DNA from 4 places in the Peribacillus sp. FSL R5-0717 genome. Region 3 is predicted to be linked to each of the others. Evidence: riboswitches for the same ligand, from Rfam matches in the RefSeq annotation. Region 3 holds a riboswitch; each other region holds the start of a gene.

Region 1 (8,105 bases), 1.2 Mb from region 3:
TACAACTTGTTCAACAAAACTGCCCGTTTAGATTTATGTGGTCTTCTGATGCGTTGAAGGGGCGTGTTTGTGAGGTCGTTGAAGGTTTGATGGCAGGCTTTACAGCTGTAACGCTGCTGTTTCACCTCTCCAGCACATGTTTTGATAACGTATTTACCAAATCGCACAACAAAATGGCTGTCGCAATGTGGCCAGACAAGACTAGCTTTATGCTTTTGTACCTGGATTTCATCAATTGCACGAATAGGAGCAACATCGGTTTCGGTCGAGACTGCAAGAAATATACAAGTTGCTGTTTACCGCTTTCATTTAATTCTTCGGCGAGCTTCTTTATTTCCTTTAACTCCACGCTATATCATCTCCGAACCATCATTATATCTTTTATTATGCCCATTAATCCCTTTGTTTGTCTAACCGAAGACTGAACAACCAAAATGCCCTTCCCGATAGAGTGAGCTTTTATAATCAATGCTGTATTTTCAATTTACCATGACTTTTGCTAGCTGCCGGGGCCACGCCGTTAATCACGAAACTGAAAACGCTGCCAATTGTATGAGTGAACAAAGGCAGCGTCCATCCTTATTGAAGAAAATCAACAAATTTAGACACCCCTATTTTATTAAAACGCTTGTTTTTCCTGACTAGCCATAAATTTCTTGCCATATTTATTCTGTATATATCCACTTCCCGCAAAAAGCCTTGCTCCAATTCTCTGGCCACTGTCAGCCTTGGCAAAATGCTGATTCCAAGTCCGGCTTCAACCGCACTTTTTATCGCTTGTGTACTGCCAATCTCCATGTAGCTTTCAATTTTTTCTAAAACCCCATGCTCCCGTAGCATATTTTCTACGATAAGCCGTGTTCCGGAAATGGATTCACGCCAAATCATCCTTTCATTTCCCAATTCCTCTAGCTGAATTTCTTTTCTGTCTTTCCATGTGTGGTCGGATGGACATACCAATATCAATTCGTCTTCGGCGAACTTGTCTACAATAAAATCGGTGTTTTCCACAAGTCCTTCCACCAAGGCCAAATCAATGACATCGTTTGAAAGATCCTCCAGAACCCGGGGAGTATTTTTAATCGTCAATGTCACTTTTATTTCTGGCTGTTGTTTTTTGAATCTCCCAAGCAAGCTCGGCAACAAATACTCGCCGATAGTCAAGGAAGCCCCTACTATGAGATTTGCATTGTACTTCCCCGTCGATTGCTGAATCACTTCTTTTGAATGGTTGAAGTCATTTACTATGGCTTTAGCAAAAGGGTATAACAGCTTTCCTGCTTCTGTAACTCTCAGCCTTCCTTCCTCACGGTCGAATAACAAAGTGTTATAATAATTTTCCAGTTGATGGATCTGCCGTGTTACAGCGGGCTGTGATAAGAAACTTAACCTCGCTGCCTGGCTTATACTTCCTTCATCCACCACTAAACAAAACATTTTCAGATTTTCCAATTTCAAGAAAACGACCTCCATGTTTTTAGATAGTTTATTAAAATGATAGCATCATTAGGTAAATGGTGAAATGAAAATAGTGAGATACATTCTAAGGCTATTCAATTTTTGGCGGCATTCTTTATAAAACGGATAAATCTTCTGGGTATAACGTTTTGTTATACCCGATGATTTTGTTGCAATTTACCCAGCCCTTTTTCTTTGATATGTTAATGATAAGAATTAAACAAAGCATGCAAAGGAAGTGACTGATGTCAATGAAAGGACAATGGAAAACTCTATTCCAATTATTTTGGACCTTTTTTAAAATAGCACCTGTCACATTCGGAGGCGGGTTTGCGATGATCCCTTTAATCGAAAATGAAGTGGTCGAAAAGAGAAAATGGATGAAAAGCGAAGAAGTTACTGATGTTTTTGCTTTATCTCAGTCCGTACCGGGAGCTGTCGCCATTAACTCCGCCACCTTTATCGGCCATCGAATTGCCGGAATGAAGGGGGCAATGGCAGCCATGATCGGTGTTTCATTACCTACCTTTTTAATTGTTCTGCTCCTGGGCATTGTGTATTTTTTCATTCAGGATAATCCGAAGGTAGAATCCGCATTCATATCGATCAGAGCTTCCATAGTAGCCATCATCGCCTATGCGGCTATCAAGATAGGAAAAACCGCAGTTGTAGACAAATCAACTTTCTGTATCTTAATAGCAGGAATTCCCGTCCTCTACTTTCTTCACCCTGTGATGGTTATATTAGCAGGAGCCCTAGCCGGTATTGTGACCATCTCCATTAAGAGAAAATTAGGTTACGATGTCAAGATGGACAAAAAAGATAGGAAAATAGAAGAAAATGATTTCGAACCTTTCATGGGTGCTGGCATATAGGTAACACAAAATAGGGACTAACTAATTTTTAAGAAAGCATGTGATGGAATGATGGAATTGTGGGAGTTGTTTAGCACCTTCTTTATTATCGGCTTTGTATCTTTCGGAGGCGGATACGCCATGATTCCCGTAATAGAATCGGAAGTCTCACAGCATGGATGGATGACTACGCAGGAATTCACCGATATAATCGCCATTTCCGGGATGTCCCCAGGACCTGTAACCGCCAATAGTGCCATTCTCGTTGGCTATTCCACTGCTGGGTTAGCAGGAGCCATATCATCTGCTCTAGGAATCTTGCTTCCTGCCATTATAATCGTAACCGTTATAGCCACATTTTTCAGCAAATTGAATCATTATCCAGTTGTTCAATCCATGTTTTATGGATTAAGACCGATTGTCACTAGTTTGATCATCTTTGCAGCGATCAGTTTAGCACTTTCCAATCATATGATAGCCGTGAACGTTTCATGGCATACGATAAGCTTATTAATCGTTTTTGGTTTATCGTTATTTGCCCTAATGAAATTACGCTGGCATCCAGCCTATATAATTATTCTTTCCGGTTTAGTAGGTGTTGTCCTCTATTCATGACAGGTGTCTCACACACAACCATCATTAATTTGGACCGGAATTAAGCAAAAAAATTGAAAAGTGTGAGAAAACTTTATTATGTTTATGTATTTACCATACAGAAAACACCCAGAATCCAATGATTCAGGGTGTTTTAATATTATTGTATTCTCTTTTTAAGAGGTACGTTTCTTCATTTCATCATTTCCCGGCTGAAACCGTGGAAAACCAATCAGGATGGCAATGACGCCACAAAGTCCAATCAGGATTGGGTAATATGAATACGGCAAGATGCTTAACGGAGAAATCTTTGCTACTCCTGCTGCAACAAGCAGTTGTGCTCCATATGGGATCAACCCTTGGATACAACATGCAAAAATGTCAAGGACGCTCGCCGATTTCCTTGGATCAATCCCATACTTTTCAGCAATATTTTTGGCAAGTGGCCCGGCAATGATAATCGAAATCGTGTTATTTGCCGTTGAAAGGTTCGTTAAACCAACAAGCCCCGCAATGCTGAATTCCGCTCCTTTTTTCGATTTGCTATTTCGGGTCACTAGGTGGAGTAAATAGTCGATGCCACCATTATGTTTGATTACAGCTACCATACCTGCAATTAAAATGGCAAGGAAGGAGATTTCATACATTCCCGCCATTCCTTCTCCAACTTTTTGAATGACACCCAACGGTTGATAACTACCATCAGCCAAGCCGATGACTCCGGCAAATACGATTCCGATGGAAAGGACCAAGAACACATTGACTCCTGCCAATGCAGTGACCAATACGCAAAGATATGGAAGAATCTTCACCCAATCATAAGACTGTTGGGAAATGTCAGCTTGTTCACCCATCGTTAAAATTCCTAGGATGGCACATGTGATGATGGCTGCAGGTAAAACGATGAAAAAATTCACTTTAAACTTATCTTTCATTTTCGTTCCCTGAGTTCGGACAGCAGCGATTGTCGTATCTGAAATGAATGAAAGGTTATCCCCAAACATCGCACCACCAATAACGGCCGCCATTGAAAGGGCAAGTGAAATATCAGTTTGTTCACTAATCCCTACCCCGATAGGTGCCAAGGCAACAATCGTGCCCATGCTTGTCCCCATGGATAGAGAAATAAAACAAGCGATGATGAAAATCCCTACCATTAATAGGTTTTGCGGAAAAACAGCTAAGGCAAGATTCACTGTTGATTCAACTGCCCCCATGCCATTGGCAACTTCCGAAAAAGCGCCGGCCAAAAGGAAAATGATAACCATTAACATGATATTGGCGTCACCGGCACCTTTACAGAAGATATCAACTTTTTGATTGAATGTCTCTTTCCGATTCATCGCCAATGCAGCTGCCGATGCAATGGAAATCGCTACAATCACCGGAAATGAATAAAAATCTTTAGTGATGATTCCAGACCCAATAAATAAAATTAAAAATACGACAAATGGGATCAATGCCCATGGATTCCCTTTATTGTTTGCACTCATGATGTACACCTCTTTTTATTTTTCCCGCGACATGTGTCACAGCTCTTATTCTATTAACAGTTTTCGCAAATAACTCCAATTTGAACCTACCTGATTTTCCAGTCATTGAGCTGTAGCAAATAAAACTGGCATAAAAAAGACCCCTTCTATTTAACAACAAGAAGAGGTCTTTTAATTTATAAAAAACACCCTCCTTATCTTTCAGGCAAAAATCAGCCTGCTGGATTTGGCACAGCACTCCATTTAAGTCCGCTGCCGAGACATCTTCGGGCCAGTCCCTCCGTCTCTCTTGATAAGAAGATTACATTATATAATTTTATCAAAAATTACGATGCCTGCCAGAAAAGTACCACGCTGGAAACTTGCCTGAGTTCGTGACATCGAAAGTCGTTTTGAAAAGCAAATATAACAGTACAGCATTTTGTCTATTTTCGCAAGGGTTAATTTTCAAAGTGTTTCACATGCACTCCTTACTGTTTATAAAGAGATCTAAGTTGATTGGAGCAGGTGTGCGAGACTCCTCGGGGAAAAGCGAGTGCCTGGAGGCAACGTCAAATTGTAAAAACCAAAAAAAAAATGTAGACAGACTCGATCTTCATCGAGTTGTCTACATTCTGAGAGGTCTAATGACCTCTCAGCAAATTTGTTGGATTAGGTTAGGTGAATTATTTTTAGTCGAGTTCACATCAGTCGATACTTCAAATGCTTCCATCTGTTCCGAATCGAATGATTTTAAATACTGTTGCAGATATGCAGGATCATTAATGGAAGGATTCAACCAATCTTTTTCATCTTCTGGTTTTAGAATGACAGGCATGCGGTCATGAATGCTGGTCATTAGCTCATTTGGCACAGTTGTTATAACAGAGCACGAATAGATGCTGATGCCCTCAGGAGATTTCCAGGATTCCCAGAGACCGGCCATTCCAAATGGAGCATGATTCTTCATTTTTATCCGCATCGGTATTTTTCTTTCTGGTGTCTTCTTCCATTCATAAAAAGAGTCAGCGATTATCAAGCATCTCTTCTTCTTATACGCATTCCTGAAGCTTGCTTTCTCAGCAATGGTTTCCGCTCTGGCATTGATCATTTTGTAGCCCGCTTTTTCGTCTTTTCCCCAGAAAGGAATGAGTCCCCACCGAAGATATCCAAGCCGGTTCCTTACCCCGTCATTAATGACGGAGAGCACGGATTGGGAGGGAGCAATATTGTAGCTGAATTGGTATTCCTCATCAAATGACCCTTGAATATCAAACCGTTCTTTTATTTCTTCTATGTCAGTGAAAAGAGTGAAACGTCCACACATAATATCGCCACCGTATTAAGATTTATTACAGTGTATCAAATGGAATGGGCAGGCACAAATCAGCTTTCTAAAATCCTGATATCAGTAAATGGTTGATTAAATAATTCGCTGGAAATCAAAAGAGTGCCAAGGACTTCTCTTTCATCTTCTGCTTTAATGATTTCCGACAAAATTAAGGTACTGCCATTCCTCACCGTTACTTTATATTCATTCATGGAATCCCTCCTCAAAAGGCTAGATGGTTGTTATTATAAACCAAAAACCCACAAGTATCAGTATTGAACGTAGCAGAGGCATGGAAAATCCACACGCCTTTATACTTTAAATGGTTAGTCGAACGAAGCAATGCCAAGGACCATGAATCCTTGTGAAGGAGGCGCAAAAAACTGTCCATGAATGATTCATGGACAGTCTGGGGGCTTTAAAGGTTTTTCGCTTCAATATTGAAGATAACATTAAGGAAAGCCCCAACAGTGGATACGAATAGAAACCCTCTTTCTGGGAAGACCGAATTGGAGTTGCCGCCATCCCATGTCCATTATTTAAAATGCAGCAAAACCTCATTTATTAAATGCCCTGCCAATGTAACGGTCTTATTATTTTCGTCCAATGAAGGGTTCACTTCAGAGATATCAAATGAGAGGATCTTTTCATTCGATACGATATGCCTAATAATGGCACGGACCAATTTCGGATCCAGTCCAAACGGCGATGGTGCACTTACCCCAGGTGCGTAGGCTGAATCAATTACATCCGTACATAATGTAAGCATGATATAGTCATTTTCCTTAGCGAATTCATTTATCCTCCGCTTCGTTTCATCCATTTCGTATAATGACAAATCTTCTTCCAATATGTAGTCAACCTTACTCCTCTCGGCAGTTTCAAACAGTGCCTTCGTATTCCCCTGCTTCTGAATTCCGACACATAAATAGCCACAACTTTGATCTTCGTCCAAAATCTGCTTAAACATCGTGCCTGATGAAGTTTCTTTTTCATAAGGCCTCATATCAAAGTGAGCGTCAATATTAATAATCCCCAGTCTAGCTTTTGGTCCAATGGATTTCCTAATCCCAAGATAATGGCCATACAGGGTTTCGTGTCCTCCCCCAAGTATGATAGGAATCGCTTTACTCTCCAAAATCCGGGCAACAGCTGATCCCAGTTGAGATTGGGCGGCTTCCATCTCTGTACTTTCACATATTACATCGCCAGCATCCACCAGCTCGGTTTGGGAAGGTAAATGACAAGGTAATTTTGCCAACGATTGCCTAATATGATCAGGACCCTCGGCAGCACCAACCCTGCCTTTATTCCTTTTGACGCCTTCATCACATTTAAAGCCAATCAGTCCAAAAGTTCGTGATGCATTGGAAGAGGTGGCTAATTCCGAAATCGGTGCCAAGCGCACTCTTTGGTGGTATCTGAAGCTGTCGAGGTCAGTTTGGGAATCAATTCTTCCATTCCAATATTTTAAAGTCGGTTGAGTATACATAATTTCTCCTTTATTTTAAAAATTCCGAAATATCTTTCTTAAAAATTATAATGGAGATAATGTATAATTACCAATACAAAAATTTAATATTTCTATAGAAGGTATAGCCGCTTTCAGCGTAATTTATGATATTGACAGATATATCTGTTGGAGAATATCTTCCTCGTATCCGTTTGACATTGCTGCTCAAGCCATTAGATTTAGCAAGGGATTATCGATTTTGCCTATAAATAAAATCCACAAAAAGCCCAATTCCCCCGTGTTGTACGCGAGAAATTGGGCTTTGGCATCATATAAAAGCGACCTTTAACAGAAGGCTCGATCTCAAAATGTCCTTACTAAACTTTAATATCAATTTTCAGTTACTGGCCCCTTATATGACCTAGTGACAGGGGGTTTTGCCAAAATCCGCAAAGCATCATTATTTCAATGATTCTCCTAATTCGAATGATCTTCTTTATGATTGAAATATAATGAATTATAGTATTTCTATATAACCTTCTGTTCCATTTACTCGAATACGTTGCCCATCTTTTATAAGCTTGGTGGCATTTACCACACCGACAACGGCAGGTAAGCCATATTCACGTGCGATGACTGCTCCATGGGTCATCAGCCCGCCAACTTCGGTGACGAGTCCTTTTATGGATACAAATAATGGTGTCCAGCTAGGATCGGTGAAGGTTGTAACCAGTATATCTCCATCTTCTAGATCTGCATCTTCCATGTTTAAGATGACGCGCGCTCTGCCCTCTATTACTCCGGAAGAAACCGATAGGCCTACAATAGCTTCGGCCATGAGATTGTCTCGTTTATATTCCCCTACAATGATTTCACCATCAGACGTGATAACACGTGGTGGAGTTAGTTTTTCATATAATTTGTACTCGTCTTTTCGTTTGCTG
Region 2 (8,105 bases), 3.7 Mb from region 3:
CCGAGGGACAATTGGCTCCGGACAAGTGGGAATTACAACATATGCAGTTCCGGAGGGTTCAATGGGCTTCTGGGAAAATCGTTTAGGTAAATTTAATATAGACTTTGAAAAGGTTTCACGTTTCGGTGAGGAATATCTTGAGTTCCAAGACCCACATGGTTTGCAACTTGAACTGGTTGAGCGTAAAGAAGGTAAAAATAGCGAGTGGTCATTCGGCGGTGTACCAGCTGATAAGGCGGTCAAGGGTTTCGGCGGAGCTGTATTATTGACGTCAAAACCGATCAAAACGATGGAACTATTAGAGGAAGTGATGGGCCTTCAAAAGGTTGGGGAAGAGGGCGATTTCATCCGCTTCAAATCCACATCGGATATCGGAAATTTGATCGATGTTAAAAAAACGGTTTTACCAAACGGTAAAATCGGAGTGGGAACTGTCCATCACATCGCATGGCGTGCGAGCGATAATGAAGATCATAAAGAATGGAGGGAGCATATCGGTAACCATGGCTATGGTGTGACACCCTTTACAGACCGACAATACTTCGATGCGATTTATTTCAGGGAAGATGGAGGCATACTCTTTGAAGTTGCCACAGATCCACCTGGCTTTGCTCATGATGAAACGAAGGAAACGATGGGCAGTAAATTAATGCTGCCGCCATGGTTGGAAGAAAAGCGGGAAGTTATGGAAAAAACGTTACTGCCGGCAGTGCCGAGAGTACTAGAGGAGGATAAATGATGAAACATATTTTTCAAAAAGGAAGTAATCCAGAAGCTCCGTTACTACTGCTTTTACATGGCACTGGAGGAACGGAAACAGATCTCTTGCCATTATCCGAAATGGTTTCACCGGGTTCGTCCGTACTGAGCGTACGGGGAAATGTACTTGAAAATGGAATGCCCCGTTTTTTCCGACGGTTAGCTGAAGGGGTTTTTGATGAAGAGGATTTGATTTTCCGAACGAAGGAGCTTTATGACTTCTTGGAATCAGCGTCCGGAAAATATGACTTCGACCGTGACAGAGTGGTGGCATTAGGTTATTCCAATGGTGCAAATATAGCTGCAAGTTTGCTGTTCCATTACGAGGGGGCCTTACAAGGAGCAATTCTTCATCATCCAATGGTTCCAAGACGAGGGATCGCTTTGCCGTCCCTTTCAGATATACCTGTATTTATTGCTGCAGGTAAAAACGATCCGATTTGCCCGGCAGAAGAAACTGAAGAACTTAATCAACTTTTACAGCAAGCTGGCGCAACAGTTGGAGTTCAATGGGAAAATTATGGTCATCAGTTAACACGTTCAGAGGTTGATGCAGCAGGTTCATGGTTTCAAAAGAACTTTTTATAAGAATGAGAGGGAATGAAGATGATTTCTGTTAACCCTGAAAGTCTGACTGAACGGGATAATTATAAGTTTTTGACTGGAAGCATTATACCGAGACCTATAGCGCTGGTTACGACACAATCCGAAACCGGTACAATCAATATAGCACCGTTCAGCTTTTTTAACATAGTCAGTTCAAATCCTCCGATGATTTCCATTTCTGTTCAACGGAAAGAAGGAGTTTCAAAGGATACAGCCCGAAATGCAATTCAAACAGGTGAGTTCGTTGTTCATATCACTGACGAAAATAATGTTGCCGATGCAAATCGAACGGCCAAGGAACTCCCATCTGAAGAAAGTGAATTGGGTCTTACTAATTTCACGCTGGCTGTTAGTGATAGGGTATCCGTACCAGGATTGGAAGAAGCGAAGGTACGTTTTGAATGTACATTAGAGCAATCGATTCCATTGGCAGGTTCCAAGAATGAACCTGGTTGTGATTTACTGATAGGGAAAATAGTCTGCTATCATATAGAGCAAGATATTTACCATAATGGCCGTATTGACCCGAATGGGCTAAAACCTGTAGCAAGATTAGCAGGTCATTCTTATACAAAACTAGGGGAATTATTTGAAATAGAACGTCCTTAAGGAAAAAGTAAAAAATGGCGACATCTTTTAAGATGTTGCCATTTTTAAGACCAAAATGACCCCGGTTAGTTTTATTTGCCATTATAATACGCTTAGCGCCTGTTCCAAAAATAAGCAACCTTTTAATATTAATGCCGCAAACGCCATGATCGTTAGCATTTAAAAGGAAGTCTTTACATTCCGAAACAAAACTTGACAAATTTTTCATAGATTGATACAGTTATAAAAAAATAATTTCTTATCCAGAGAGGTGGAGGGACTGGCCCTATGAAACCTCAGCAACAGGTCTACAAAGACACTGTGCTAATTCCAGGGGGTGAAACCTTGATAGATAAGACCGTACGTGTTTATTTGTCAGTAACGCACTCTTTTTTAGAGTGCGTTTTCGTTTTTTCTGGATGCAAGATTAAGGAGAGTAAGAATGGATAACAAAAGGAAGCATGATTTTCAAAGGCAAATGCAAGCACGGCATATAATAATGCTATCGCTTGGCGGGGTGATTGGAACTGGTTTATTCTTAAGTTCGGGTTATACGATTCAACAGGCTGGTCCGTTCGGAACCATCCTTTCGTATCTGATTGGTGCATTAGTGGTTTATCTAGTCATGCTATGTCTAGGTGAACTATCTGTGCATATGCCCGAGACAGGTGCGTTTCATAGTTACGCAGCCAAATACATCGGACCAGGGACAGGGTATACAGTAGCCTGGTTGTATTGGCTAACCTGGACTGTTGCACTAGGTTCGGAATTCACGGCTGCAGGATTGTTGATGCAGCGATGGTTTCCATCAATCAGTGTCTGGATATGGAGTGCTCTATTTGCCATTTTGGTTTTGGCATTAAATGCGTGGACCGTTAAGTTTTTCGCTGAATCCGAATTCTGGTTTGCGTCTATAAAGGTATTTGCTATTGTAATATTCATTATTCTGGGAGCTGCGGCAATGATAGGTTTCATTCCTATGATTAACGCACAATCAGCTCCGTTATTTTCCAATGTTACAAGTGCAGGTTTATTTCCAAATGGTGCTTTTGCCATTCTAATGACGATGCTCGCGGTGAATTTTGCATTTTCTGGAACTGAATTGATCGGAGTTGCAGCTGGAGAAACTGTGAATCCGGAAAAAACGATTCCAAAGGCAATCCGTATGACATTATGGAGATTGATTATCTTTTTTGTAGGTACCATCGTTGTTTTATCCGCATTATTGCCTGTTTCGGATGCAAGCGTATTAGAGAGCCCCTTTGTTGCCGTTCTAGAACGAATTGGAGTGCCATATGCAGCGGATATTATGAACTTTGTTATATTAACTGCCATTTTGTCCGCTGCGAACTCAGGACTATATGCCTCATCCAGGATGCTTTGGTCACTTGCAGATAAGAAAACTATTTCACCAATATTTGCAAAATTGACAAAACGGGGTGTTCCCTTGAATGCAGTCCTTTTCAGTATGCTGGGCGGTGTTTTAGCACTTTTCTCGAGTATTATAGCGCCGGATACTGTTTATATAGTGCTTGTATCCATTTCTGGACTAGCCGTGGTGATAGTTTGGATGAGTATTAGCGCGTCACAGTTTCTATTTCGCAGACGATATATAAACGAAGGAAACTCAGTTAATGATTTGGCTTATCATACACCATTATATCCATTCGTTCCAATCGTTTCATTTATGCTATGTCTTGCTTCTTGCATAGGAATTGCATTTGATCCTACACAAAGAATAGCACTATATTGTGGCATTCCGTTTATTTTGTTTTGCTATGGAAGTTATTATCTGACACAAACCATAAAGAAAAGAGGAGTAGACCATGAAAAATAAAATTAACCCAATTGAAGCAATTTTACAAGGTCATTCAGTTATGATTTTGGACGGAGCTTTAGCTACAGAGCTTGAAAGTCATGGGTGTGATTTGGACGATCCCCTGTGGTCTGCACGTGTATTACTTGAAAATCCAGAAGTGATTTACCAGGTGCACTCTGACTACTTTCGAGCTGGTGCTGACTGTGCGATAACGGCAAGCTATCAAGCAACGGTTGAAGGTTTCGCCCTCCGCGGAATACAAGAAAAAGAGGCATTGGATCTAATCAGGAAAACGGTTTTACTAGCAAGAAAAGCAAGAGATGAATTTTGGAAGGAAGAATTTCAAACGATTAGACCTAAGCCATTGGTTGCTGCATCAGTTGGACCTTATGGGGCTTATCTTGCAGATGGTTCAGAGTATGTCGGGAATTATGGTGTTTCAGATGAAACTTTGGCGGCATTTCATCGCTCACGAATATCAGCTTTGATTGAAGCAGGAGCTGACATTTTAGCATTTGAAACGATTCCTTCCCTGCAAGAAGCAAAAGTATTACATTCATTATTGAAAGATTATCCAGAAGTCTATGCTTGGCTGTCCTTTTCTTTGAAAAATGAAAAAGCGATTAGTGACGGCACATTGCTGGAGGAGTGTGCCAGATTGTTTGGGGACAGTGAGCAAATTGCCGCAATTGGCATCAACTGTGCGCCTGTATCAGTTATCACGGAAGCCATACAGGTGTTGCGTGCAAACACGCATAAACCAATTATCGTTTATCCGAATTCCGGTGAATCATATAATCCAGAAACTAAAACATGGCATGGTCCAGAATCATGTAATAGGCTCGATGTGAAATCTGAAGATTGGCACCATGCGGGGGCAAATATAATTGGAGGATGTTGCAGAACCGCTCCTCATCATATTGCGGGCATTTCAAGAAAGTGGCGACCTTCCGTGGTAACGTTCTCCTAGCCTTTTTTGTTATCAAAAATATTGTTATTAAATATGTAAGTAGTCGGGAAACCTATAAACAAAAAGAACAGGAATTTGGCGGTTCCTGTTCTTTTTTTTGAGCTCTTTATTCAGATTCGAGTAATTTGAAAGGATTGAATTATTAATTTCTTGACACTTCAGAAATAAGCTGGAAATTACAGGTAAAACAACCCTTTTGCAAAAACTGTAAAAAGAGAAATTAAATCATATTTTTTTCGTGCTTGGGAAAACTAGACAAACAATGAATGGAAAGGAGAGAATGAGTTATGAGTCGTGGTAAAAATTTTAATCATAAAGAAAAAGGACATCCAGGAAATTTACCCAATAATAGAATTAGCGAAGAGAAGGAACACAGCCGCCAGTATGAACAGATTGAGGATATTGTCACTCATGAAGCTTTCAAGAATAGGGAAAAAGAAGATGAAATGCCTTAAAATATGGAAATGCAGCATATCTGTTGAGACATTATATTGAGGAATTTACCATTTCTTTAAGGATTCCAATAATAGAAGCACATGAATTAAGACATAACGCTCACTTCATGTTGCTTCTTTTTTGATTAATTCACCGGGGGAAACCATGATCTTTGCCATGTTTTTTCTTTCATTGCAAATAGATAAAGAGGGAAAATAAATAAGTCTAAAGAGGACAACAGAAAATGAAAATGGATGACTTTTTTAAAAAAACCGACTATCTTCTATATAATAATTAATGAAATTTAAATTTCTAAACACAGAAATAATTACGTGCAACCGTCAAAATGGGCGAACCGACCTATCCTAATTGATTAAAGCCGCGGTATATTACAGTTATAATGAACATGTCAGGCAGTATAAGAACCTGCTGATGAAGTACGGTTCTTTTACCCAATACCAGTTTAAACTCAATGTCTGCTATGTTTCATTTTGTTTATCGCGATTTATTTCCACTTCCCGTTTAGCTCTAATAAAAGCGATAAATTGAATCGTTTCCTCTTCAGAAAGGGAAATTCCATCTACAGCTAGCTTCATATCTGGTAAATCCGTTAATTCCATGACTTGAGGCGACTCATTATCCATATCATTAGATTGATAATCTACTCGACCCAGAATGTAATCAGTTGAGGTATCATATAAGCCTGCCAATAAATTAATCGTTTCTAATGAAGGGCGGCGGTGGCCCGATTCGTAACCGGCATAGGTACTTTTGGCGATTCCGAGCCTGTCAGCGGTATATTGCAAAGACCATCTTTTGGACTTCCTTAATGTAGTCAATCTATTTAAAATCATTATTATTACTCTCCTTTTATATAAATCCATTATAACATCATATTGAAAAAAGTGTACGCGTAATGAATAACTTTCGCTTGATTTCACTATGAAACATGACTATAATTACATGTGTTGTACGCGTTACATGAACATTTACAGCGGAAACATCCTTTTCTGAGATATTAGAATGATAGTGAAACAGGGAGGCTTATTAGGGGGTAGTATATTGGAAAAGTTAAAATCAAAAATGAAGAAGTTGATGTTGCTTACTACAGGTGGTACAATTGCATCGTTAGAAGGAAAAAATGGACTTGTTCCAGAAATGAAAGCTGACGAAATTTTAGGCCACCTACCGGGATTGGATTTACTGTGTGAGATTGATAGTAAGCCTTTGATGAATATTGATAGTACAAATATGCAGCCGGAAGATTGGACAGAAATCGCACAATCCATCCATAAGCACTACCATGATTACGATGGCTTTGTGATTACCCATGGAACAGATACAATGGCTTACACTTCTGCTGCGCTCTCATATATGTTACAAGATTTAGGGAAACCAATCGTCATTACTGGTTCTCAGGTCCCGATTGCCTTTAAAAAGACAGATGCCAAAAGGAATATCTCTGATGCGATCCGGTTTGCTTGTGAAGATATTGGAGGAGTATATGTTGTTTTTGATGGCAGAGTCATTCAGGGTACGAGGGCCATTAAATTGAGAACGAAAAGCTATGATTCGTTTGAAAGTATTAACTATCCTTATATTGCGACCATATTCAAAGATAAAATTGAGTATCTAAAGCCAGTTCATTCACCAAAGAATAAGGAAGCTAAGTTGGATGCTTCCCTATGTACTGATGTTGCTTTAGTCAAGCTGCATCCCGGTATTAAGCCTGAATTCTTTGATTTCCTGAAAAATCAATGTCGGGGAATCGTAATTGAAAGTTATGGAAGCGGTGGTATTCCATTTCAAGGAAGAAACATTTTAGAGAAATTGAATGAGTTAGTACAATGTGGAATATCCGTTGTCATTACTACCCAATGCTTAGAAGAAGGGGAAGATATGGATATTTACGAAGTGGGACGAAAAGTGAACAAGAATGCCATCATTCGTTCCAGGAATATGAATACAGAAGCCATCGTTCCTAAGTTGATGTGGATATTAGCGAAGACGCAGGATCCTAAAAAAGTGAAGGAAATGATGGAAACACCGATTGCAGAGGACATTACATTCTAGAACAAACAAAGGGGCAAGAGGAAATGTTGATAGAAGAGAAAACATACCGAATCGAGAAAGACTTTCTTGGGGAAAAGGAAATTCCAGCAGATGTTTATTATGGTATACAAACTTTACGCGCAGTGGAAAATTTTCCGATTACCGGTTACAAAGTCAATGAAGAAATGATTCGTGCACTGGCCATGATTAAAAAAGCGGCCGCTTTAGCGAATATGGATACCAAACGGTTATATGATGGTATTGGAAGCGCTATCGTCAAAGCTTCTGAAGAAGTGATCGATGGAAAGTGGCATGAATATTTTATCGTTGACCCAATTCAAGGCGGTGCGGGTACATCGATGAATATGAATATTAATGAAATCGTTGCCAACCGTGCGTTAGAACTTATGGGACACAATAAAGGTGATTATGTACATGTTAGCCCAAATAGCCATGTTAACATGTCTCAATCAACCAATGACGTATTCCCAACTGCCATTCATTTATCAACACTGCGTCTTTTGGAGCAATTGTTACAAACAATGACCAAGATGAGTACGGTTTTAAAGAAAAAAGCAAAACAATTTGATCATGTTATCAAAATGGGACGCACACATCTTCAGGACGCAGTGCCGATTCGCCTTGGTCAAGAATTCGAGGCTTACAGTCGCGTTTTGGATCGGGATATAAAAAGAATAAGTCAATCACGTCAACATTTATATGAAGTGAATATGGGAGCAACAGCAGTGGGAACGGGATTGAACGCAGATCCGCGTTACATTGAAAACGTTGTTACATATTTAGCTGAAATCAGTAACTTGCCGCTTGTAGGAGCAGAACATTTAGTAGATGCAACCCAAAATACGGATGCATACA
Region 3 (8,105 bases):
TAAGCACTGTAATCATCAGCATAATCCATGAATTTCCCTTTATCCTCAAGTTCGCTGCCGCATTCCGGGCAATCCACATGAATTTTTCTTAGACCGTTGCAAAGCGGGCATATAGACATTGTTTTTCCTCCTGTTCCAGATACTTATGATTTCAGTATTTGTCGATTCCAGTATTTTAACACATGGAAACACCCTCCCTAATGCTAGAGGGAGGGTGTTTCCATCCAATTATTTATTAACCATGTTAGCAGGATCGACCCATGCTTTGAATTCATCTTCCGTCAGGAACTCCAGTTTCAATGCCGCTTCTTTTAACGTGGAGTTGTCCTTGAAGGCAGTTTTGGCGATCTTGGCTGCTTTTTCATAACCGATATGCGGGTTCAATGCTGTTACCAGCATAAGGGAACGCTCTACATTTTCTTTGATCTTATCTTCATTTGCAGTGATGCCAACCGCACAATTATCGTTGAAGGAATGAATGCCTTCCGTCAATAATTTGACCGTTTGCAGGAAGTTATAGATGATGACTGGTTTGAATACATTCAATTCAAAGTTACCTTGGCTTGCTGCAAAGCCAATTGTAGCATCGTTACCCACGATTTGTGTCGCAATCATGGTAAGCGCTTCACTTTGGGTCGGATTGACTTTACCTGGCATGATGGAGCTGCCTGGCTCGTTTTCCGGAATGGCAATTTCTCCGATTCCGCTTCTCGGTCCACTTGCAAGCCATCTGACATCGTTCGCAATTTTCATTAAATCTGCCGCCAATGCTTTCAAAGCACCGTGTGCGTAGACGATTTCGTTATGGCTAGTCAATGCATGGAATTTATTATCAGATGTGACAAAAGGATATCCTGTATCCGCTGCAATTTGTTTGGCAGAAAGTCCCGGGAATTCTTTCTTTGTATTGATTCCGGTTCCTACAGCCGTTCCGCCTAGAGCAAGGTTCAATAGTTTTTGGCTGCTTTCCTCAATCATCGCCAAGTCTTTATCGAGCATCGCTTTCCAACCGGAAATTTCTTGTCCTAATGTTAAGGGTGTAGCATCTTGAAGATGTGTCCGGCCGATTTTCACGACATCCCAAAATTCTTTTTCTTTTGTATCGAATGTATCACGAAGTGCTTTGATGGCAGGAACCAATTTTTCTGCGACTTCCATAAAGGCTGCAATATGCATGGCAGTCGGGAAAGTATCATTTGAGCTTTGTGCCTTGTTAACATCATCATTCGGGTGAAGGATTTCCGATTCACCATTTTCTTTTAACCATTCATTCCCTTTGTTAGCGACCACTTCATTCACATTCATATTACTTTGCGTACCGCTTCCCGTTTGCCAAACTACAAGCGGGAAATGTTCATCAAGCGTACCTTCAAGGATTTCGCCGCAAATCTTGACGATGGCGTTCTTTTTAACTTCGGAAAGATCGCCAAGATCATAGTTCACCTTTGCAGCAGCTTGTTTAACGTATGCAAATGCACGAACCAATTCAATCGGCATTTTTTCGTTACCGATTTTGAAATTGTTACGGCTTCTCTCAGTTTGTGCTCCCCAATATTTATCAGCAGGAACTTTCACTTCACCCATCGTATCACGTTCGATTCTGTATTCCATGTGTTCTCCTCCTAAGTTTGCACTATTCATTGAAAAATTTTTGCATATGAAATGAATAATGTCGGATTATTCTTTCTCTCCATACATTGTACAAACTTTATTATTTTAAAGCAAAAATATCCCGCTGACCCTTTCCATATTTCTGAAAAATCCTAGGCCATTCATATTTAGATGAAAATTTGGATATTCTTTTTTGACACATAAAGTGTAGGCACCGCTAGGCTTCAATTGACCTGGCCATGAACACCAACACATCATCACCCCCAAAATGTCCTTGACAGTGTTTTGTATATATAGTAAATTCAAAAGAAATTGAATAATCTAAACTCTTATCGAGAGAGGTAGAGGGAATGGCCCGATGACACCTCAGCAACCTTCATTTGTTTCAAACCAATGAAAAGGTGCTAATTCCACAAGTTTATGAACTTGGAAGATAAGAAGAATGACTCGTCCCTACTTAATCAAAGTCTTCTTCTTAAAGAAGACTTTTTTTTATTTTATTTAACTCAAAGGAGCAGTGAAAACCATGTATAAACCTGAAACATATCTTGCTCAATTAGGAAATCGCAGTGAAACGGCGACAGGAACAGTCAATCCGCCGGTATACTTTTCAACAGCTTTTCGCCACGAAGGAATCGGTCAATCGACGGGATTCGACTATACAAGGACAGGTAACCCTACCCGCCAGCTATTGGAGCGATCCATCGCCGATCTGGAAAAAGGAGACCAAGGCTATGCCTGCAGTTCAGGAATGGCCGCCATCTCCACTATACTCGCCCTTTTTAAATCCGGGGATGCGTGGATTGTCAGTGAAGATCTTTATGGCGGTACATATCGGCTGTTAGAACAAGGTTTTAAAAAATGGGGATTGCAGTGTGACTATGTAAACACTTGTTGTTTGGAGGATATCGAAAAAGCCATCACTCCTCACACGAAAGCCATCTTCATCGAAACTCCCACTAACCCTCTTATGCAGCAAACGGATATTAGCGCCGTTGCCGCATTGGCTAAACGATATAATTTATTGCTAATCGTTGATAACACTTTTTACACGCCTCTTATTCAACAACCCATCTTGCTTGGAGCTGATATTGTGATCCACAGTGCAACCAAGTATCTCGGTGGTCATAATGATGTGCTCGCCGGACTGATCGTTGCTAGCGGCGCTGAATTATGTGATGCACTTGCCTTCCATCATAATGGCACTGGAGCTGTCTTGAGCCCATTTGATTCTTGGCTGTTGATGCGCGGAATGAAAACCCTGGCATTGCGGATGGAGCGGCATGAAAAGAATGCCAAGATACTTGTAGATTACTTATCGGAGCATGATTGTGTTACGGACGTATTGTATCCAGGCCGAGGCGGCATGATTTCTTTCCGCATCATTGATGAAGCGGCGGTCAACCCATTTTTACAATCGCTCTCATTAATTTCCTTTGCAGAAAGCCTGGGAGGGGTTGAAAGCTTCATCACCTATCCTGCCACACAAACACATGCCGATATACCGCTTGAGGTCAGAACGGCAAACGGTGTTTGTAATCGACTGCTCCGCTTCTCCGTTGGCATCGAGGATAGCGACGATTTGATTGGTGACTTGCAGCAAGCATTCGCACATGTAAAAAGGGAGGCACTACGATGACAGATCATGATTTTAGCTTTGAAACAAAATTACTTCATAATCAACATAAATTCGATCCGGCAACGGGCGGTGTGAGCGTCCCCATCCAGCATGCATCGACTTTCCATCAATCCGATGTCGATCAATTCGGCAAATATGACTACAGCAGAAGCGGGAACCCAACCCGCGAGGCACTTGAAGACATCATTGCCGAACTTGAGGAAGGCACTCACGGCTTTGCCTTTTCATCAGGTATGGCTGCCATTTCAACAGCCTTCCTGCTATTGTCTGCCGGGGATCATATCGTCATTTCCGAAGATGTGTATGGCGGAACGTTCAGGATGGTCACAAGCGTTTTGAACCGTTTCAATATTGAGCATACCTTCGTTGACATGACGGACCTTGAAAGTGTCAAAGCGGCGGTTCAGCCAAATACCAGGGCCATATACATTGAAACGCCTTCAAATCCTTTACTTAAAGTGACCGATATTCAAGCTATATGTGATATCGCAAAAAAAGCCGGTGCCTTAAGCTTTGTTGATAATACATTCTTGACGCCCGCATTGCAAAAACCGCTGAATTTGGGCGCTGATGTTGTCCTTCATAGCGCGACGAAGTTTTTATCCGGACATAGTGATGTGGTAGCTGGGCTTGCGGTCGTGAAAGATCCGGAATTGGCGGCAAGACTCGGTTCGCTTCAAAACTCCTTTGGAGCGGTCCTTGGTGTTCAGGATGCCTGGCTCGTAATGAGAGGCTTGAAAACCTTGTCAGTTAGAATGGAACATTCACAAAAAGGGGCCGAAAAGATTGCAGCCTACTTAAAGGAGCAGCCCTTGGTGAAAAAAGTGTATTATCCCGGCCTAGCCGATCATCCACAGCACGCCATCCAGAAAGGCCAGTCACTCGGAGCAGGGGCGGTCCTTTCATTTGAATTGGAAAGTGAGGAAATCTTCCGTTCCTTCGTGAACACTGTCGAGCTCCCTGTTTTTGCCGTAAGCCTGGGAGCGGTAGAATCCATATTATCCTACCCGGCCAAAATGTCCCATGCGGCCATGCCTGCTGATGAAAGGGAAAAGCGAGGCATCACGAATAGCTTGCTCCGCCTCTCTGTCGGACTGGAAAATCCGGACGATTTAATCAAGGACTTCGAAGCTGCCCTCGTCAATATTGCCAAAGGGGAAGCAATTGCTGCAAAATGATTAAAGTAGTGGGTGCCTCATATTTATGGGCACCTTTTTTATTCCATCAATAAAAGAAGACCATCGATTTCCCGATGGCCTAACTCTCATTTCTTCATATTATATTTATCCAGGAAGCGATCCACCCGTCCGCCTTTTTCAGCAAACTTCTGCTTTCCTGTATAATAAGGGTGCGTATCCGAGCTGATTTCCACTTTTAATAAAGGATATGTTTGGCCGTCTTCCCAAACGATTGTTTCATTGGATGTCTTAGTGGAGCCTGTCAAAAATTTATACCCACTGTTGGTATCCATAAATACCACTTGTTGATAATCGGGATGAATTTCTTGTTTCACTATTATCACCTCATCGTCAGTATAGGTATATCTTAAACGTAATGATTACTATTATCAGCCATTATACTTGAAGGTACCAAAAGTCGGTACCTTCATTATAGTTTAATCTAGATGATCTACCCTTATTCCATTGTGTTCAGCCAGCCATGCCTTTATGCGGACCTGCCTGCAGTTCATACATTTGATAGTACTTCCCTTTCAGTTCCATTAATTCTTCATGTGTACCTTGCTCTGCAATCCGCCCTTTTTCCAGTACAAGAATTTGGTCGGCATTTTTTATCGTGGAAAGCCTATGGGCAATGATGAAGGTCGTTCTCCCTTTTTTCAGCACTTCCATACCCTCCTGGATAATTGCCTCGGTTTCGGTGTCGATGCTTGCTGTCGCTTCATCCAAGATCAATATGGCCGGATTGAATGCAAGGGCACGGGCAAAAGAGATTAGCTGACGCTGTCCGGAAGACAGCGTTCCGCCTTTTTCGATCACGGGCTCGTCAAGCCCTAAAGGAAGATGCTTCAGCACTTTGTCCCCCCCGACATCTCTTAATGCTTTTTCAACCATTTCCCTTGTGATGCCTTTATGATTAAGACTGATATTCGAGGCGATGGTGCCAGTAAATAAATAGGGGTCCTGAAGGACGATCCCCATATGCTCCCTAAGCGTCTGATGGGGGATATCCAATATATTTCTGCCATCGATTTTGATCTGTCCTTCACTACTGTCATAAAAGCGGAATAATAAATTCATTATGGAGCTTTTTCCTGAACCGGTGTGGCCAACTAAAGCAACCGTTTCCCCCTGTTTAGCGGAGAAGGAAATGTCCCTTAACACATATTCTTTATCCTTATAACCAAAAGAAACATTTTCGAATTGTACGTTTCCTTTGTATCTGGATATGTTTTCATCGCTGACTGCCAATCCCTTCTCATCCAATAAGCTGAACGTCCTCTCCCCTGCAACAAGCGCCTGTTCAAGATTAGCGAACTGATTGACGATTCCGTGAAGCGGATGTAGCAGGCGGCTGATCAAATCAACAATTGCATACATCATCCCTAAGGAAATGGCCGAACCCGCTGTAAGGGAAATCCCGCCGAAATACCAGACGAAGGCCATCAGCGCCAAAAGCTTAATGACGCCAATCAAGTTTCCACCCGTCAACGAATTCAAATGGAGCATTTTATTTTGATAGGAAAAATGCTCCCGGTTCAGATTTTCAAAAGATTGCTTCGTCTCCTTTTCACGTCCAAATGCCTGAATGATGCTCATACCAGAAATGGATTCATTAATCATTCCATTAATATCGCTGACCCGTTCCCGAATGATGTGATTATATTTCGAGGCGAATTTACGGTATACCATCGTCCAGATAACGATGATCGGAATAAGTAGAAGGCCAATGGTACCGACTCGTGGATCCAGAATAAACAAAGCAATTAGAACGCCGAAAATATTAATGGTACTCGAGAAGAAGTTGGCGAGCACGGTTACATATAATTCCCGGATCGCTTCCGTATCATTAGTGACCCTGGCTACAATTTTACCCGCTGGCATATTATCAAAATAACGTATCGGCAGACGGGAAATATGCCTAAAAATATCATTTCGCATCTTCTGTATGATTCGGTTCGCCGCTTTCTGTAAATAAAAACTCTGGCCATATTGAAAAATGGAGGAAAGGATGACAAGGCTAAAATAAAAAGCCACAAGCTTAATGATCCGCGGGATTTCCGGTTGATAAAATCCCATCACTTCCTGACTCGTCAATTTCACTGCTTGCGCACGTTGCTCTTTCCCGTCTTTCTTGATGATCAATGATTGGTTCTCCAAGGTTCTGCGCCCATCGATAGGGACAGCTTCATCTACGAAGACAAATTGATTGCCAACCTGCAGAACATGGACTTCCCTGCCTTTCTTCTCACCTTTTGAAAAGTAATCAGCCCGTTTATACCAATTTCCATCATACTTAACTGCATCTTTTCCTTTACCTGCTTCATGCCAGGAAGATTCGATGCCAAGTATATGTGAATCGATGATTTTCTTGGCAACGAAAGGACCCGTTAAATCGGCCGCTACCGAAAGAGCAAGCATGATCAGGGCGCCAATGATCAATTTTTTATAAAGGGCAGCATAATTAAAAAGTTTCTTTACGACCTTCATGCCTTCACCTCCGTTCCTTCGTCAACCTGCTGTCGTTCATATTGCTCGCTATACCAGCCATCATTCAGCAGTAAATCCGCATGAGTCCCCTCTTCGATGATCTTTCCGCTGTCCAATACGATAATCCTGTCCGCGTGCTGAACGGCTGATAAGCGGTGGGTTGTGATGATGGTCGTTTTCCCTGCCCGTTCATTCTGGATATTTTCGATGATCGTCGTTTCCGTTTTTGCATCGACAGCGGATAAGGAATCATCCAATATAAGGATTTCCGGATTTTTGATCAATGCCCTGGCAATCGAGATCCTCTGCTTTTGCCCACCGGACAGAGCGACACCCTTCTCACCGACGAGTGTCTCTAGCCGGTTTGGCAGCATCATTAAATCCTTCTCAAAATCCGCAAGCCGGATGGCTTCAGCCAGTTCACCTTCCGTTGCATCCATTTTACCGAATAAGATATTTTCCCTAACAGTCTTCGAGAATAAAAAATGGTCCTGTGGAACATATCCGATCCATTTACGGATATCTTCAAGGTGCAGTTCCTCCAGCGGCATGCCTGCAAAAGCGATTTCACCTGTTCCTAAAGGATATTCCCGCAGCAATTGCTTCACGAATGTCGTTTTTCCACTACCTGTTTTCCCCACTATCCCCAATGTTTGACCGCGCTCAAGCTGAACGGAAATATCGGATAGATTCACAACCGTTGAGGAAGGGTATGTAAAATGCACGGAATTGAATTGGATATTCCCCGGGTTCGTAATACTCTCCATCCCCATTGAATTCTTCACATCCGCTTCATACGAAAGGGTATCCTGAACACGGTCTAACGAAGCATTTCCCCTTTGCATGACATTGATCAGTTCACCCACCGCGATCATCGGCCAGATTAACATGCCTAGGTACACATTGAACGAAACAAGCCCGCCAAGCGTTATGGCCTGTTGAAACACAAGATAAGCCCCATAGCCCAACCCGATTAAATAGCTGATGCCGATGATAATGCTGATTGTCGGATCAAAGAGGGCGTCGATCCTTGCCACGGCTAGGTTTTTGCCATATACATCCTCGGTCATTTCCTCAAATCGCTTTTCATCTTCCCGTTCCTGGACATAGGCCCGGATAACACGGACACCGGAAATGGATTCCAGGACCTTGTCATTTAAAGTGCCAAAGGCTGCTTGTGCATCCGT
Region 4 (8,105 bases), 1.7 Mb from region 3:
GAATTCGCGCGGTTTACTCGTGAATTCGCGCCATTTACTCGTGAATTCACACGGTTTACTCGTGAATTCGCGCGGTTTACTCGTGAATTCAGTCATTATATTCAATTGGTTCATTTGTTCGCATAAGTTATATAGATATTAATATCCCTAATCTGCCATTAAAAACAAAAAAAGAGACCATAAATGCACATTATCGAATTAACGATAACGCATTCATGGTCTCTCCTGTTCTCCGGCCGAGTTATTAACTTGATTTCATTATAGCATACTCCAGCTCATTTGAGAAAGAATTCATGTTGTTTTTTATTTAAACGCCATAGCGGCATGTACGGCTTTTTTCCAGCCTTCATATAATTTTTCACTTTCTTGCTCTTCCATGGATGGTTCAAAGGTTTTGTCCACCGCCCATTGCCGGGAGATTTCTTCTTGATCCTTCCAATACCCGACAGCAAGGCCGGCTAGGTATGCAGCACCTAATGCTGTAGTTTCGTTTATGGTCGGCCTCTCGACGGGCACACGTAATAAGTCGCTCTGGAATTGCATCAAGAAGTCATTCTTGACTGCCCCGCCATCCACTCTTAATGTTTGCAGCTCGATTCCTGAATCCGCCTCCATTGCATCAAGGACATCCTTCGTTTGATACGCAAGTGATTCAAGTGTGGCGCGAATGAAATGTTCTTTTGATGTTCCGCGTGTCAAACCAAAAACGGCTCCCCGCACTTCGCTGTCCCAATATGGAGTTCCAAGTCCTACGAAAGCTGGTACCACATATACTCCATCCGTACTTTCCACCCGTTTTGCATAGTCCTCGCTGTCCTTGGCATCATGCAGCATCCGCAGGCCATCGCGGAGCCATTGGATGGCGGAGCCAGCTACGAATATACTGCCTTCCAGTGCATATTCGACCTTCCCATTCAAGCCCCAAGCAAGGGTCGTCAATAGTCCGTGTTCGGAGCTGACAGCCTTGGTTCCTGTATTCATGAGCATGAAACAGCCTGTTCCATACGTATTTTTAGCCATTCCTTCCTTAAAGCAGGCTTGGCCGAATAATGCTGCCTGCTGATCACCGGCTGCCCCGGCGATCGGAATCGATTGGCCGAAGAAATGATATTCGATCGTACGTGCATATTCCTCAGAGGAAGGCCTCACTTCCGGCAGCATCGACTTTGGTACAGTCAATATCTCAAGCAGTTCTTCATCCCATTTCAGTTCATGGATATTGTACATCAATGTCCGGGATGCATTGGAATAGTCCGTTACATGAGCCTTGCCTCCTGATAGCTTCCAGATCAGCCAAGTATCGATGGTACCGAATAACAGCTTGCCTTCATCCGCCTTTTGCCGCGCCCCTTCCACATTATCGAGGATCCATTTCACTTTCGTTCCGGAAAAATAGGCATCTATCAACAATCCCGTTTTATCCCGGAATAAATCATTAAGTCCCTTTTCCTTCAACTCATCACAGATTCCACTTGTTTGCCTGGACTGCCATACAATCGCATTATAGACAGGCGTACCTGTTTCCTTATCCCAAACGACTGCCGTTTCACGCTGGTTGGTAATCCCGATACCGGCAATTTGCTCTGGCTTTACACTGGATTCAGATAGTACACCGGCGATCACCGCCAGGATCGACCCCCAAATCTCATTGGCGTTATGTTCGACCCAGCCTGGTTTAGGGAAATGCTGTGTGAATTCCTTTTGGGAGGAATGGACGATTTCCCCCTTTTCATTAAATAAAATCGCCCTCGAACTTGTTGTTCCTTGATCTAATGATAAAATGTATTTTTCCATTGTGTATGTCCCTCCTTTTAATTAACTAGCGATATTTCTGCTATCCAATTCATGTGACTGTTTTTTACCAAAAGCATAGGCTACTATCAATAGTACCAGGCTTGCACCCATAACAGACCAAAATCCTGCCGTTATTTCCCCCATAAAAAATGCTTTATAACAAACGGCACCAAGTGAACCCCCTACAATCGGTCCAACGACCGGAATCCATGAATAGCCCCAGTTGGAATTTCCTTTACCAGGTATAGGCAGCAAAAAGTGAGCGATGCGCGGCCCCAGGTCGCGGGCCGGGTTAATGGCGTATCCTGTCGTTCCCCCAAGTGACATCCCGATCACGACAATCAATAACCCGACTGCGAATGGGTTTAGACCCTCTGTAAAATTATTGGCCCCTATAAATAATAGACCAAGAATAAGGATGAAAGTTCCAATCATCTCACTTAATAGATTTGAAAATGTGTGCGGGATTGCAGGTGAAGTCGCGAATACACCAAGCTTCGCCCCTGGATCATCCGTAGCTTTCCAGTGTGGCAAATAGTGCAGGAATACTAGAGTTGCGCCGAGTATCGCGCCAATCATCTGGGCAACGATGTAACCGGGCACATCACTCCATGGAAATTCTCCAATAATGGCAAAACCTACTGTGACCGCCGGGTTTAAATGCGCCCCGCTTATGGAACCCACTGCAAAAACACCCATGGTAACCGCCAATCCCCACGCAATCGTGATAACGATCCAGCCGGCATCTTTTGCATAGGAACCCTTTAAGGATGAACCTGCCCCAATACCTGCTCCGAATAAAACTAAAATCATCGTGCCTAACACTTCTCCCCAAAATGGAGTCATGATAAAACCCTCCCCTGATAATTTTTTAAACCTTGCCAACAAATAAAAGGAGATCCACAGCAGAACTATATTCATAAAGGAATTATGAATAGATCTGTTGTGAATCTCCTAGTCTCCGTCACATATATTAACTTGTACTGTAAAATATACTAGGTTATGAAAACGCTGTCAATATTTTATGAAAAATTAATCTATTATACTGTAATTTTTTTCAATTTTTCCCTATTAGACGATATCCCATAATTCAGTTTTTGAAGTGGTGATTGACGAGGCGCCGGCATCAAGGGCATTCAGGACTTCATCCGAAGTACGTATGAGGCCGCCTGCAAAAATCGGTGTTTGCAATCGTTCCTTCACTTCTTTTATCATCCATGGCATGGCGCCCGGCAATACTTCGATATAATCCGGCTTGGTTTTCTGCACCAGCTTATAACTTTTCTCAAGCGCATGTGAGTCTATTAAAAAGATTCGCTGGATGGCAATGACCCCCTTTTGCTTCGCCTTCAATATAACGCTTGATTTAGTCGAAATCAGCCCATAGGGGTTATATTCCTGACAAATGAATTCTGTCGCGTACTCATCACTTCTTATGCCATGGATCAAATCGACATGATAAATCATTTTCTTATTATGCTGCTTGGCCATCATACTTACATTTTTCAATTGTGAGATATGCAAATCAAGAAACACACCTATTTCATAGGAACTTTCTAGAAATCTTTCAAAATCCTTCATACTTGCTGAAGCAGGCAAAATCTTCTGATCCATCATTATCCTCCTCATTACCAGAAAAACTCAAAACTTCAAGTCATTTAGTATATTTTAAAGAACTTGATTTATCAAACACATTTTTTCATGAACCATGTAACCTTAACACTATCATACCTTTCACACCCTTTATAGATTGCGGCAAAGGATATATGTAAAATATCCCCTTGAATCATAAAGAGAGTTTCATTTTCAATGCACCTTCGACGAGTTCATACGATTTAATTGTGCCAATGGGAATTTTTCTCACGATGCTCCAAGCATTAACATTCATTTTGATCGCTCTTTTTTCATATTCAAAAAATGGCGGTCTGTTAAATATCCTTTGGTTGATGAAATTCCTGTCAATGGGTTCCATTTCGACTAATTCAAATGAAATCGTTCTTTTTTCCACATGAATCGGTTTTAATGTAATCCGGAAAGCCACGTTTTTCTTAAACATCATTTTTTTCACTTCCATCGTTCCGGAAAGCACAATATGACTTGGCGTAATTTCGACTTTAATCTCCTGACCAGATGATTTCATTTTTATGATTCTCTCTATCATGGCTTCAGTTACCGTAATCGGTATGCCATTTTTGAATGGACTCATCCTTGCATTCCCTCCCCACTCAAAGCATATGCCGGATTCCCTGATGCCGTTAACATTCCAGCCCGGATTAATAAACGGTATATTCAAAATATTCCAGCTCCACCCCTTGACCTTCATAAAAACTACCTGTATAGTCATAGTTAATTTAATAGACAACTCTTATCCAGAGAGGTGGAGGGACTGGCCCTTTGATGCCTCAGCAACAGACTGATCTTGTACTGTGCTAATTCCAGAAGTGTAAAAACTTGAAGATAAGAAGAGTATATAGCTTTGTTGCCAACACCTCTTCTTATTTTTAAGAAGAGGTTTTTTATTTTTAAAAGGAAAGAAGGAATCAACATGTCAATCACATTAACGAAAGCACCATTCAGGGCGGACCACGTCGGAAGTTTATTAAGACCGGAACGTTTACATATTGCCAGGAAGGACTTTAAGGAAGGTACCATTTCAGCTGAGCGGCTTCGTGAAATTGAAACTGAAGAAATCAATCGGATCGTCGATAAACAAATCGAAGTTGGTTTAGAGGCCGTTACGGACGGTGAATTCAGACGAACATGGTGGCACTTTGACTTCCTCGAACATTTAAATGGCATCGAGGGATATGTAACTGAAAAAGGCCTCACATTCGATGGTGTCGAAACAGAGAGATATAATGTTCGCAATACCGGGAAGGTTTCATTCAACCCTGAACATCCCTTCATTCGTGATTTCATTGAATTGAACAAAATCGTGAACGGACGTGCCGTTGCCAAGCAAACAATCCCCAGTCCGAATCAATTATTTGCTGCAGGCATTCATAATGAAGACGTCTACCCTGATATTGAAGACTATGCAAATGATATCATCAACGCCTATCAGCATGCTTTGAAAGCCTTTTATGAAGCAGGTGTGCGTTATCTTCAATTGGATGATGTATATATTGCCAGACTTTCAGCTCCGGATTTCCAGTTCAAAGATGGAAAATATACGAGGGAACAATTAATTGATCTTGCACTTCGAGTCATTAATGGCGCATTGGAAGGCAAACCAGAAGACCTTATCGTCACTACCCATCTATGTCGCGGAAACTACCAGTCGACATGGGCGTTTGAAGGAAGCTATGCCCGTATCGCCCCAACTTTATTGGCAAAAGAAAAAGTGGATGGATTCTTCTTGGAATATGATGATCAACGCTCAGGGGATTTCAAACCATTGGAATACATTCCAAATGGCGGTGCACGGGTCGTACTGGGTGTCGTCACTTCAAAAAATGGAGAAATCGAGGACAAGGAAGCTGTTAAGGCACGCATTAAAGAAGCATCGCAATTCGTTCCGCTCGAACAATTATGCTTAAGCCCTCAATGCGGCTTCGCCTCTACACATCACGGCACCAAGCTAACCGAGGCACAGCAATGGGAAAAGCTGAAATTCGTCGTTGATGTTGCGAAAGAAGTATGGGAATGATTATTTTACGGAGACTTTAAAACTTATTTACAGGATTCGAACAACCTAATCGGCTTCAATATAAGCGTGCCGATTAGGTTTATACTTAAAACCCTAAAACTGAAAGCAAACAAAAAAGAACGGCCATCTGGACGTTCCCTTTTTACTTGCAGCTATCATCATCCTCCATTTTCTTCACGAATATATCATCCGTCACCCTATCTTCCAGCTTGTTCCTCAAGGCCAATTCAGCAGCCTTCCCATCACTAGGCGATCCGTCCGAGAAATACATCGGAAACAGGGAGAAAAACATAATATAAAAAGAAAAATAGATAAATTGATACCAGATTACCGAGCTGTCCAGGATATTCTGATACACTAAGCTATATATGATCAGCATGCTGATTAAATTAAAGATAGCCCCCCCTAAATAGATCAGGGTATTCGTCAATCGATTATCATGTTTCAAACCCTTGAACTCGCAAGTCCCATTCCAAAAATAATATTTCCTCACCTCTATGTTCCGAAAGGCGAAAAGCTTATTACCACACCCGATCAAGATTTTCTTTTCTGATCCCCCAAAGATCGTAACAAAGAAAATATGCCCGCTCAAATGTATCAGTGTAACGATCGGCATGATCAAAAAAAAGGAAAATAGAAATTTAATGATATCAGAGAGACCAAACATATTTAACTAACCCCCTCCTTACCAGCGATTTTCTTACCAGGATGCTACTCTGATACCCTGCCCACACTGGTTATAACTAGTAAATTTTCACAGTGGTAATATGTTGCTTTCCACAAATGATAAGAGGATAATTGTTCTCCTTCCGCTTTACTTCGACCTTCGAACGATCATATCGACCCTCCCCCTGCTTTTTCCGGCATTCAAAAAAAACAGGCTATCACCTTCCAAAAACCTCGGAAAAGCGATAGCCTTTACATCTTTATTTAGCGATTGGGGGTGCGAAGGATTTCTGCGTTGTTTTGTCCTGGCTCCAAGCCTGCATGTTTATATCCAGGGGTGAAAACCGATGTTTTGATCGGGCAGGCGATTTGCCTCTGGACATTCCCTTTTCCGTCAGGTACCTCGACGATCATTCCCCTCTCCTTCAATTGGGGATGCTCAGCCGCTTCGGTGAAAGTCAGCACTGGTTCTGCGCAGGCCTCGAATTCAGCGAATATCTCCTGCCATTCATGAAAATCTCTTTCAAGGAAAGCCAGCCGGACGGCCGTTTTAAACCTGATTCCGCTTTCTTCATCGCTTTTCATGCTCAGCTCATATAATCCGGGTGCACCAATCGCTTCACATAATGCTTTTCGGAAAGGGGGCTCAAGGCTGCCTACTGAAAAATAGCGTCCATCTTTCGTTTCGTAAAAGTCATAAAAAGACCCTCCGTTCAGCATCAGTTTTTCTGGTTCAAGTTCAAGGCCACCTTGTAAATTCAGATGTGCGGATATGGCATTCAAGGCAAAACTGCAGTCGGTCATGCTGATGTCGATGGCTTGGCCGAATCCTGTTCTTTCCCTGTGTATGACTGCAGATAATATTCCGATGACAGCATGCAATGAGCCTCCGGCAAGATCTGCTATTTGGGTTCCGTTTTTTGCCGGGCCGTCCTTTTTCGTACCAGAATAGCCTGATAAGCCTGCTATCGAAATATAATTGATATCATGTCCCGGTCGGTCTTTATAGGGACCAGTCTGGCCGTAGCCCGTGATGGAACAGTAAATCAGCTTCGGGTTGATCGATTTTAATGCCTCATACCCCAGACCCAGACGTTCCATGACACCTGGACGGAATTGTTCAATGATGATATCGTATTCCGTCACTAGGTTTCTTATGGATTCGATAGACTCGGATTGTTTTAAATCCAGTGTAATCGACTTCTTCGATCTGTTAAGATATTGGTTCACACCCCATGAATCCTTTGTCCCCGGCCTCTCCACCTTCAAAACATCCGCTCCTAAATCCGCTAGCATCAAAGTGGCAAATGGACCTGGCAGTAACGTTGAAAAGTCCAATACTTTTAAATGAGTCAATAAGGTCATCAGCCGTGCACCTTCCCTTTCCCTTGAAAATAGTAAAAGCCTTCCAGTCGTTCCGTACATGCAATTTAGCTGAGTTTACGATTATCATATAACACCCTCCATAACATTTGTATAAATTCCCAATTAATAAAAATAAAAAACCAGGAATCAGCTTCCCGGCTTTTGATAATGAGCCTATAGAAAACAAGTAAAAGCCGGACAATTTAAAACATATTGTCCGGCTGCTTTTACTTTAAGCTTGTTCATTCATATTTTTTGTCAAAGTCAAATTCGACTTCATCAAGTTTAACGAATTTAGTTTTTCTTATAAATTTATAGCCAAGCCATAGACCAAGGAAAAGCGGAATCCCTAAGTATGCAGCTACAACACTGCCCCAATCGATATGGTCTGAGAAAAAGGCTTGGATATTTTGGGACAGGATGACGATCATGCCGATTAAAATGGCAAAAATCGGTCCGATCGGGAACCATAATGCCTTATATGGCAGCTTCTCCAATGAATGGCCTTGAGCGATGAACGCTTTCCGGAAACGGTAATGGCTGATGGAAATGCCGAGCCAAAAGATGAATCCTGTAATTCCGATGGCATTCATTAACCAAATATACACTTTACCATCGCCGAATATGGAGG

What was found. A riboswitch is a leader RNA that binds a small molecule or an ion and turns the genes downstream of it on or off. The one in region 3 is predicted to bind S-adenosylmethionine.
Region 1: linked by a shared signal. The riboswitch ahead of NYE65_RS23510 (Na+/H+ antiporter NhaC family protein) and the one ahead of NYE65_RS18020 (methionine biosynthesis PLP-dependent protein) in region 3 are both predicted to bind S-adenosylmethionine.
Region 2: linked by a shared signal. The riboswitch ahead of mmuP (S-methylmethionine permease) and the one ahead of NYE65_RS18020 (methionine biosynthesis PLP-dependent protein) in region 3 are both predicted to bind S-adenosylmethionine.
Region 4: linked by a shared signal. The riboswitch ahead of NYE65_RS09955 (5-methyltetrahydropteroyltriglutamate--homocysteine S-methyltransferase) and the one ahead of NYE65_RS18020 (methionine biosynthesis PLP-dependent protein) in region 3 are both predicted to bind S-adenosylmethionine.

Annotation. Positions count from the first base shown of each region.
Region 1 is NZ_JBBOOF010000001.1:4,902,151-4,910,255, reverse strand. Features, by position in the region: partial or broken gene NYE65_RS23530 (transposase) at 36-349, opposite strand; gene NYE65_RS23525 (LysR family transcriptional regulator) at 580-1,458, opposite strand; gene NYE65_RS23520 (chromate transporter) at 1,704-2,333, shown strand; gene NYE65_RS23515 (chromate transporter) at 2,382-2,927, shown strand; gene NYE65_RS23510 (Na+/H+ antiporter NhaC family protein) at 3,083-4,399, opposite strand; SAM riboswitch class I at 4,591-4,698, opposite strand; gene NYE65_RS23505 (SOS response-associated peptidase) at 5,034-5,705, opposite strand; gene NYE65_RS23500 (hypothetical protein) at 5,765-5,920, opposite strand; gene hutG (formimidoylglutamase) at 6,244-7,200, opposite strand; gene ppsA (phosphoenolpyruvate synthase) at 7,679-8,105, opposite strand, start outside.
Region 2 is NZ_JBBOOF010000001.1:39,468-47,572, reverse strand. Features, by position in the region: gene NYE65_RS00195 (ring-cleaving dioxygenase) at 1-739, shown strand, start outside; gene NYE65_RS00190 (alpha/beta hydrolase) at 739-1,347, shown strand; gene NYE65_RS00185 (flavin reductase family protein) at 1,366-1,974, shown strand; SAM riboswitch class I at 2,210-2,312, shown strand; gene mmuP (S-methylmethionine permease) at 2,396-3,790, shown strand; gene mmuM (homocysteine S-methyltransferase) at 3,780-4,742, shown strand; gene NYE65_RS00170 (hypothetical protein) at 5,030-5,197, shown strand; gene NYE65_RS00165 (helix-turn-helix domain-containing protein) at 5,657-6,031, opposite strand; gene NYE65_RS00160 (asparaginase) at 6,261-7,250, shown strand; gene aspA (aspartate ammonia-lyase) at 7,274-8,105, shown strand, end outside.
Region 3 is NZ_JBBOOF010000001.1:3,734,236-3,742,340, reverse strand. Features, by position in the region: gene NYE65_RS18030 (hypothetical protein) at 1-119, opposite strand, end outside; gene fumC (class II fumarate hydratase) at 229-1,611, opposite strand; SAM riboswitch class I at 1,938-2,051, shown strand; gene NYE65_RS18020 (methionine biosynthesis PLP-dependent protein) at 2,138-3,250, shown strand; gene metC (cystathionine beta-lyase) at 3,247-4,428, shown strand; gene NYE65_RS18010 (type B 50S ribosomal protein L31) at 4,515-4,763, opposite strand; gene NYE65_RS18005 (ABC transporter ATP-binding protein) at 4,900-6,918, opposite strand; gene NYE65_RS18000 (ABC transporter ATP-binding protein) at 6,915-8,105, opposite strand, start outside.
Region 4 is NZ_JBBOOF010000001.1:2,033,097-2,041,201, forward strand. Features, by position in the region: gene NYE65_RS09930 (hypothetical protein) at 1-114, opposite strand, end outside; gene glpK (glycerol kinase GlpK) at 304-1,794, opposite strand; gene NYE65_RS09940 (MIP/aquaporin family protein) at 1,816-2,640, opposite strand; gene NYE65_RS09945 (glycerol-3-phosphate responsive antiterminator) at 2,866-3,408, opposite strand; gene NYE65_RS09950 (hypothetical protein) at 3,581-4,000, opposite strand; SAM riboswitch class I at 4,157-4,258, shown strand; gene NYE65_RS09955 (5-methyltetrahydropteroyltriglutamate--homocysteine S-methyltransferase) at 4,340-5,443, shown strand; gene NYE65_RS09960 (membrane protein) at 5,586-6,110, opposite strand; gene NYE65_RS09965 (CaiB/BaiF CoA transferase family protein) at 6,374-7,474, opposite strand; gene NYE65_RS09970 (amino acid permease) at 7,717-8,105, opposite strand, start outside.